DNA from 2 places in the Gordonia sp. SGD-V-85 genome. Region 2 is predicted to be linked to the other one. Evidence: predicted binding sites of a transcription regulator. Region 2 holds the regulator's gene; the other holds the start of a gene.
The links. The regulator LexA, encoded in region 2, represses DNA repair genes until DNA is damaged. The targets are predictions, from matches to a motif close to CGAACANNTGTTCG.
Positions count from the first base shown of each region.

Region 1: AS181_RS04575 (HNH endonuclease signature motif containing protein) is a predicted target of LexA. The motif match lies at 2,347-2,360, and genes of this name have one in related genera.

Region 1 is NZ_LNQO01000003.1:145,962-150,122, reverse strand. It holds gene AS181_RS04585 (MFS transporter) at 1-1,109, opposite strand, end outside; gene AS181_RS04580 (manganese-dependent inorganic pyrophosphatase) at 1,246-2,169, shown strand; gene AS181_RS04575 (HNH endonuclease signature motif containing protein) at 2,386-4,008, shown strand.
Region 2 is NZ_LNQO01000002.1:293,809-297,969, forward strand. It holds gene AS181_RS03425 (DeoR/GlpR family DNA-binding transcription regulator) at 1-283, opposite strand, end outside; gene AS181_RS03430 (phosphoenolpyruvate--protein phosphotransferase) at 432-2,141, shown strand; gene lexA (transcriptional repressor LexA) at 2,119-2,823, opposite strand; gene AS181_RS03440 (LysM peptidoglycan-binding domain-containing protein) at 3,048-3,587, shown strand; gene nrdR (transcriptional regulator NrdR) at 3,687-4,161, shown strand, end outside; gene hrpA (ATP-dependent RNA helicase HrpA) at 4,161-4,161, opposite strand, start outside.

The sequences.
Region 1 (4,161 bases), on a different contig from region 2:
AGTCCGAAGCCGATGCCGAACACGAGGTAGGCCGCGCCGAGGTAGGTGAACGGGGTATCGGATCCGACGCCGAGGAGCAGCACTCCGCCCGCCGCCATCCCGATCCCGCCCGCGAACAGTGGCGGCCGGGACCCCCGCGCGGCGACGAGGCGTCCCGAGACCGGCGCGCAGGACGCGGCGGCCAGAGCCATCGGGATCAGCATCAGACCCGCGCCGAGCGGACTCAGTCCGCGGACTTCTTGCAGGTACAGGGTGTTGAGGAACAGGAACCCGCCGGTCGCCGCGAACGCGATGACCGCGCACACGACCGCGACGGTGAACGGCACACTGCCGAAGAACCGCGGGTCCAGGAGCGGCTCGTCGCGGCGCAACTCGTAGCAGATCAGGACCACAGACGAGCACGCAGCGACCGCAAAACAGCCGACGATGACGCCGGACCTCCAGCCCAGCACATGCCCTTCGATGATCCCGAACGTCACGGTTCCCAACAGCACGAGGATCAACAGCTGACCCACCACATCGGCCCGTCGAGGCTGTGGCGCCCTCGACTCGGGGACGTACCGCCGGCTGAGAACGAGGGCGAGCACGCACACCGGGACATTGAGCACGAAGATCGCCTGCCAGCCCAGGCCGGAGACCAGCGCACCACCGACGACCGGGCCGAAGGCCAGACTCGCCCCGAATGCACTTCCCCACAACCCGATCGCCCGCGCACGCGCCTTCGGCTCGGTGAACACAGTGGTCACGATCGACAGGGCCACCGGGTTCAGCATCGAGCCACCGACCGCCTGGACGGCCCGGGCCGTGATGAGCACCTCCGGTGTCGGCGACACCGCGCAGAGCACCGACCCGGTTCCGAAAATCGCGAGGCCGACCCCGAAGATGCGTCTGCGACCGAGCCGGTCGCCGGTGGTGCCACCGAGGATGAGCAGGCTCGCGACGACCAACGTGTACGAGTCGACCACCCACTGGAGCTGAGACGGCGTGGCGTCGAGATCGGCACCGATCGACGGCAGCGCCACGTTGACCGCGGAGATGTCGAGGCCGACGAGGAACATGCTCAGACAGCAGACGACCAGGATGACGCGTCGAGGCCCGGTCGTGGACATGGAGCCAATGTAGAACCCCGACCCCGGGGCGGCGCGACTCGCTGAGGATCATGCTCACGGGGAACGAGACCCGCGAGGCGCCGGGATCGTCGTAGTCTGGGCCCACGCGCACCGCCGAGGAGAAAGCCGAGGTCCCATGTCGAAGATCCTGGTGTTCGGACACCGCAACCCCGACACCGATGCCATCGGGGCGGCGATCGGCCTCGCCCACCTCGAAGCCGCGCTCGGCAGCGATGTCGAGGCCGTTGCCCTCGGCCGACCGAGTCTCGAAACCGCCTTCGCACTGGAGCATTTCGGACTCGACGCGCCGCGCGTCATCGAGACGGCCGCGCCGGCGAAGGTCATGCTCGTCGACCACAACGAGCGCCAGCAGAGCGTCGCCGACATCACCGACGTGACCGTCCTGAAAGTCATCGACCACCATCGGATCGCCAATTTCGAGACGGCAGCGCCGCTGTACATGCGCGTCGAACCGGTCGGATGCACCTGCACGATTCTCACCCGGATGTACGCGGAGAACGGGGTCGAGATCCCGCGTCCGCAGGCGGGCATCATGCTGTCGGCGATCATCTCCGACACCCTCTTGTTCAACTCCCCCACCTGCACCGACGCCGATCGCGCCGCTGCCGCCGAGCTTGCCGACATCGCGGGCGTCGACGTCGACGAGTACGGCGACGCGCTTCTACGGGCCGGGACCGCGCTCGGCGACGAGCCGGTGTCGGCGATCATCGGACGGGACTCCAAGAGCTTCGACATGGGGCCGAAGACGGTACGGGTCTCGCAGGTCACCACGGTCGACTCCGCCGAGATACTCGACCGTCGCGACGAGTTCCTGACGGCAATGACCGCCGAGAAGGAGGCAGCCGGCTACGACCTCTACCTCCTGCTCATCACCGATGTGATCAAGGCCGACTCGGACCTGCTCGTGGTCGGCGAACCCGCCTCGGCCATCGAGCAGGCGCTGGGTGTCACCGTCGCCGACGGCCACGCCTTCGGCAAAGGCGTCGTCTCGCGCAAGAAGCAGATCGTCCCGCAATTGACCGAAGTGCTGGACGTCTGAGCGGTCTCTGGCCTCCCCGCGCACATCCGCAGCCGAGAGAGGACTCTTAACAACAAAATTCGAGGACAACCCAAACCGGCGCCCCATCTACCACAACGCACCGACAAGTTGTCGCCGACGAATACCGTTGCACAACAGACACTTTCGAGTTGCGAGATGCCGACTATGGTGTACACTCGAACGTACATTCGCGGCTACGGTTCTTGGGGGGTGGCCATGTCTGACGGATCAGCGACGCCGCAGCCGCGTGCCGTCGAGTTGATCGCCGACCTCCACCGCATCGTGGACGAGTTGCAGACGGTCGACCTGGGGCCGTGCACCGATGCCGAGTTGGCCGAAGTGGCAGCCGATACCGAGAAAGCGATCGCACGGTTGACTGTTGCTGGTGACCGGCAGATCGATCAGGTCGAGGCCCGCGACCTGCCCCGCAAAGCCGGGTGCCGAACACTCATGCAGTACATGACCCACCGGCTACGCGTCTCCAACCCGATGCGACGCCGTAAGCAGATGGACGCCACCGCCACCCGCACCAGCCTCGGCGGCGAGGTCCTACCACCTGAACACCCCACCCTGGCCGAAGCGTTCGCCGCAGGAGCGGCCGGTTCCGCGCACGTGCAGGCCGCCCTCGATGTCCTCGACCAGATCCCCCACGGAATCGACCACGACGTGAAAGTCGCGGCCGAACGGCAGATGGCGGAGATCGCCGAAGCCCACACCCCCGCCGAGATCACCCAGCTCGGCGCCCGCCTGCTCGCCCACCTCGACCCCGACGGCACACTGTCCGACGACACCGACCAGAAACGACGCCGCGGCCTGTGGATCGGTCGGCAACGCGCCGACGGGACAGCCAAAATATCGGGCACCCTGACACCCGCACTCGCCGCCCGGCTCACCATGATGTTCGCCGTGTGGGGCAAACCCGGACTCAACAACCCCGACGACCCCGCCTCGCCCAGCGGGCCGGCCGGAGCCGCCGACCCCGACGCCCTCACCGCCGCCGCCGACCGCGACGGCCGCACTCTCGCCCAGTCCAATCACGACGCGCTCGACGCCGCCCTGGCCGCGGGTTTCGCCGACGGCGCACTCGGCACCTCGCACCGCGGCCTGCCCGTGCAGCTGATCATCAAGGCCGACCTCGGGGACCTGATCCGCGAAGCCGGACTCGCGACCACCGCCACCGGAACCCTGCTGCCCATCCGGGACTTGATCGCGATGGCCGCCGACATGCAACCGTGGCTCGCGATCTTCAAAGACGCCACCACCGTCCCCCTGCACTTCGGACGGGGCAAACGCCTCGCCACCCGCGAACAACGCCTCGTCTCCTTCGCCCGTCCCGACGGGGAAGTGTGTTCGGCACCCGGGTGCGATCAACCCGCCACACACATCGAGCTTCATCACGCCGAACGAGACTGGGCCAAGGGCGGACTCACCGACATCGACGACCTCGCCCCGGCCTGTCCCCGACACAACCGCATGGTCGGCGACCAACCCGGCCAATACACCACCCGCATCGCCCGATCCGGACCCGACGAAGGCCGCTGCCTCTGGCGACTCAACGCCGAACCCGGCGCACCACCCAACCCCGAACACCTCAACCGCCGACCCGACATACCCCGGCGATTCACACAACACCTGAACACCGTGCGCGAGCAAATCCACGGGCCACCAACGCGGTCCGGCGATCACGCGCGCCCGAACAACCGGCATCACGACGACGCGCGTCGATCATGGTCGAGAACCAGCCACGTCATCGACGTGAGACCACCCCGACCCGGCCAACGACAGCTCCGACCCTCCCTCGTCGAAGCATTCCTAGCCGAGTACCTCGCACGCAACTGACTGCGCTACAGCGCAAGAGGACCCGTCGTAGCTCGTCGACCTCCTTCGTCCCTTGCTCGGCCCGGCGGCTATCGCTCCTCATACCTCAGTGTCTGCGGCCTGGCGGCCGTCGAGGACTACGAAAGAACCGTTGTGCGCGGTGCGAGCCCATCT
Region 2 (4,161 bases):
CGGGCGGCAGGAACCGGATGGCCGCCCGGCCGATCGCGGTCTTCTGCTCGATCTGGCTCGACTCCCGTTCGTCGATCCCGAGCTCGCCGAGGGTGCGCATGATCTCGGCGCGCACGGCGCCGCCGTGGACCCGCTGGAGATGTCCGGCGCGTTCCAGTACCGCGAGATCGCGTCGGACGGTCTCGCTGGTGACGTCGAATTTCTCGGCGAGCGCGGCCACGGATGCCCGCCCCGCGAGGCGCACCTCGTCGACGATCGCCTGTTGTCTCTCCTCGGCGTACACACCGCTCCGATCTCCGGTTTCGACCACCCGCTTGTTGAGGCGTGTGGGATTGGATGTTGTAGTAATTGTGTTTACGCCTGTTTGTGTTGACAAGTCAAGCACTTTTTGTAACGGTGGTCACATCGATAGTCGAGTGAGAGGCAAGACGATGGCGCAGATCCTGACGGGAACCCCGGTGGTCGGCGGATTGGCCCACGGTCCCGCGCTGTGGCCGGGCGAGCGACCCGACCACTCGCCGGAGAAGCTCGGCGTCGGTGTGGAGATCGCCGAGGAACGGCGCGCCGACGAGGTCTCGCGCTTCGCCACCGCGGCCGGCGCCGTCGCGGCGCGGCTGCGCACGCGCGCGTCGCAGAACACCGGGGTGACGGCCGAGGTGCTCGCCGCGACGGCGGGCCTGGCCGAGGACCGCGGCTGGATCGGTGCCGCGACCGCGCTCATCGGCAAGGGCGCCCCCGCCGAGGCCGCTGCCGTCGCGGCCACCGAACAGTTCGCGGCGGTGTTCACCAAGCTCGGCGGACTGATGGCCGAGCGGGTCACCGATCTCAACGACGTGCGCGACCGGGTCCTCGCCGAACTGCTCGGCCTACCCGAACCTGGTGTGCCCACTCCGGAGGTGCCGTCGGTCCTGCTCGCCGACGACCTCGCGCCCGCCGACACCGCGGGCCTCGACCCCACGAGCACCATCGCCCTCGTCACCCGCCTCGGCGGACCGACCAGCCACACCGCGATCATCGCGCGCCAGCTGGGGATCCCGTGCGTGGTGGCGGTGGCCGACCTGGACGAGATCGAGCCCGGCACAACCGTTCTCGTCGACGGCAGCACCGGGCGAATCGAGGTGGAGCCCGATGCGGAGGCGGCCCGGGCTCGCGTCGACGAGGATCGGCGGCATGCCGCACTCGTCGCCGGCTGGACCGGTCCGGGGCAGACCGCCGACGGGGTGGCCGTGGCGGTGCTCGCCAACGTCGCCGACGGATCGTCGGCACGCGCCGCGGCCGGGTACCCAGTCGAGGGCGTCGGGCTCTTCCGCACCGAACTCGCGTTCCTCGAGCGTGCCGACGAACCGTCGGTGGACGAGCAGGCCGCGATCTACCGGGAGGTGCTCGATGCGTTCAACGGGCAGAAGGTGGTCATCCGCACCCTCGACGCCGGGTCCGACAAACCGCTCCGGTTCGTGACCCATCCCGACGAATCGAACCCAGCGCTCGGCGTGCGGGGTGATCGGATCGCGCTGGCGCACCCCGAGATCCGCGCGCATCAGCTCGACGCGATCGCGCAGGCCGCGTCGGGGTCGGCCGTCGCGCCGTGGGTCATGGCGCCGATGATCGCCTCGCCGGCGGAGGCGCGCACCTTCGCCGCCGAGGTCCGTGGCCGTGGTCTGGTCGCCGGGGTGATGATCGAGGTGCCCGCGGCGGCGATCCTGGCCGAAGCCGTCCTCGCCGAGGTGGACTTCGTGTCCATCGGCACCAACGATCTGACCCAGTACACGATGGCGGCCGACCGGATGTCGGCCGATCTCGCCGGACTGACCGACCCGTGGCAACCGGCCGTGTTGAGCCTCATCGCGGGAGTCGCGGCAGCGGGCGCACGTCAGGGAAAGCCGGTCGGGGTGTGCGGCGAGGCCGCCGCCGATCCGAACCTCGCCTGCGTGCTCGTCGGTCTCGGCGTCACCTCGCTGTCCAGCGCGCCGGCTGCTGCCGCGGCCGTGGGGGCCCGGCTCGGCGAGGTGTCCGCACCGGACTGCCGGGCCGCCGCCGAGGCCGCCCTGGCCACCTCGGATCCCGCCGCGGCGCGCGAGGCTGCCGCGGCGGTGCTCGACGGTTCGGTCGGCGGAGAGGTCAGACTCGCCGCATCACGGTGACGACCTTGCCGAGGATGACGGCATCGTTGCCCGGGATCGGATCGAACAGTTCGTTGTGCGGCATGAGCCAGACGTTGGGGCCCTGACGCTTGAAGGTCTTCACGGTGGCCTCGCCGTCGATCATGGCCGCGACGATGTCGCCGTTGTCGGCGACGTTCTGCTGCCGGACCACGACCCAGTCGCCGTCGCAGATCGCGGCGTCGATCATCGACTCGCCGACGACGCGCAACAGGAAGAGCGATCCCTCGCCGACCAGCTCACGGGGCAGCGGGAAGACGTCCTCGACGGCCTCCTCGGCCAGGATCGGACCGCCGGCCGCGATACGGCCGAGAACCGGCACGAAGGTCGGCTCGGGAAGCTGGCCGGCCGTCGGGGTGTCCGGCGACGGGGTGTCACTCGGGGCGATGTTGACCGCACGGGGACGGTTCGCGTCGCGCTTGAGCAGCCCCTTGCGTTCCAGCGTCCGCAACTGATGGGCCACCGACGACGTCGAGGCCAGGCCGACCTCGTCGCCGATCTCCCGGATGCTCGGCGGATAACCGCGCTCGCGCACCGAGCGGCGGATCACCTCCAGGACCCCGGCCTGTCGCGGGGTGAGTGAGGCCTCGGCGGCGGCGGCGTCGAACGGGGCCTCGTCGTCGGCGCCCCGCGCTCGGCCGCGCCTATCGCCGGTGTCACTCATGTTCGGTTCCTCTCGTCTTCGGAACGTGCTGGTAGATGGCTTGCGCCGGGTCCGAGCCTAGCGGAGTTCGACCGGCACCTCAAACATTTGTTCGATGTGTCGCGAGACTTTGTCGGGCCGTCGTGCTACAAATTCGAACATCAGTGCATCGAACATCTGATCGATGTTCGAACACCGACCGCGACACCCCGCACGATCCAGACACCAGAACACCGGAGGGCACCATGCGCACCGCCACTCTCGTCGCTCCCGTCCGCACCGACCGTCCCGACGCTGTCCGGCCCCCCACCGACCGCGCCGATCGGGTCCGGACGCGCGCCCCGCTGTCCGACGGCGGCCGGCCGATAGACAACCGGCCGGCCGGCACCCGACCGCGGGGTGCGTCGCCGGTGACCCCGCGGGTGGGCGGTACCCACTGTGGCTCTCCGGTCGGGGTGCGCGGGCGTGGCCCGGTCGGACCCGACGCGGCGGTGTTCCGTCGGCGCCGCCGCACCGCGGTCGCGCTCCTCGCCGGCGTCGGGCTGGCGTTCGTCGTGTGGGTGTTCGGTGTCGTGGGCCAGAACTACTCGGACTCGCTGACCCCGTCCGCCGTGAGTGCCGAGGTCGTCCACGTGCGCTCGGGGGACTCGCTCAGCTCGATCGCCGGCCGGGTGGCACCCGAGATGCCGCGCGAGGTCGTGATCGACGAGATCGTCGCGATGAACGATCTGGGGTCGAGCGCGCTGCAGGTGGGCCAGCCCCTGCTCACCCCCCGGTACCGCTGAGGCCGGGCGGTATCCTCGATGTCACAGGGGCCGGCCGACAAGCGGCGGGGCGCACGCTTCGGGTGCGTTCCAGCGTCCCGCGACCTGCGTGAGGACACGATGCGCTGCCCCTTCTGCAAGAACGACGACACCAAGGTCATCGACTCGCGTGTCGCAGATGAAGGGCAGGCCATCCGCCGCCGTCGCTCCTGTGTGGAGTGCGGTCGCCGGTTCTCGACCGTGGAGAGCGCCGTGCTCGCGGTGGTCAAACGCAACGGCGTGACCGAACCGTTCAGCCGGGAGAAGGTCATGCGCGGCGTGCGGCGAGCCTGTCAGGGCCGCCACGTCGCCGAGGACGCGCTCGCGCAACTCGCCCAGCAGGTCGAGGACACGGTGCGCGCCAGTGGATCGGCCGAGATCCCCAGCAACGAGGTCGGACTCGCCATCCTGGGTCCGCTCCGCGATCTTGACGAGGTGGCGTATCTGCGCTTCGCCTCGGTGTACCGGTCGTTCGACTCGGTGGAGGACTTCCAGCGCGAGATCGACGACCTGAAGGCGGCATCGGGTTCCGGGAGCGCGCTCGCCGAACCCGTGT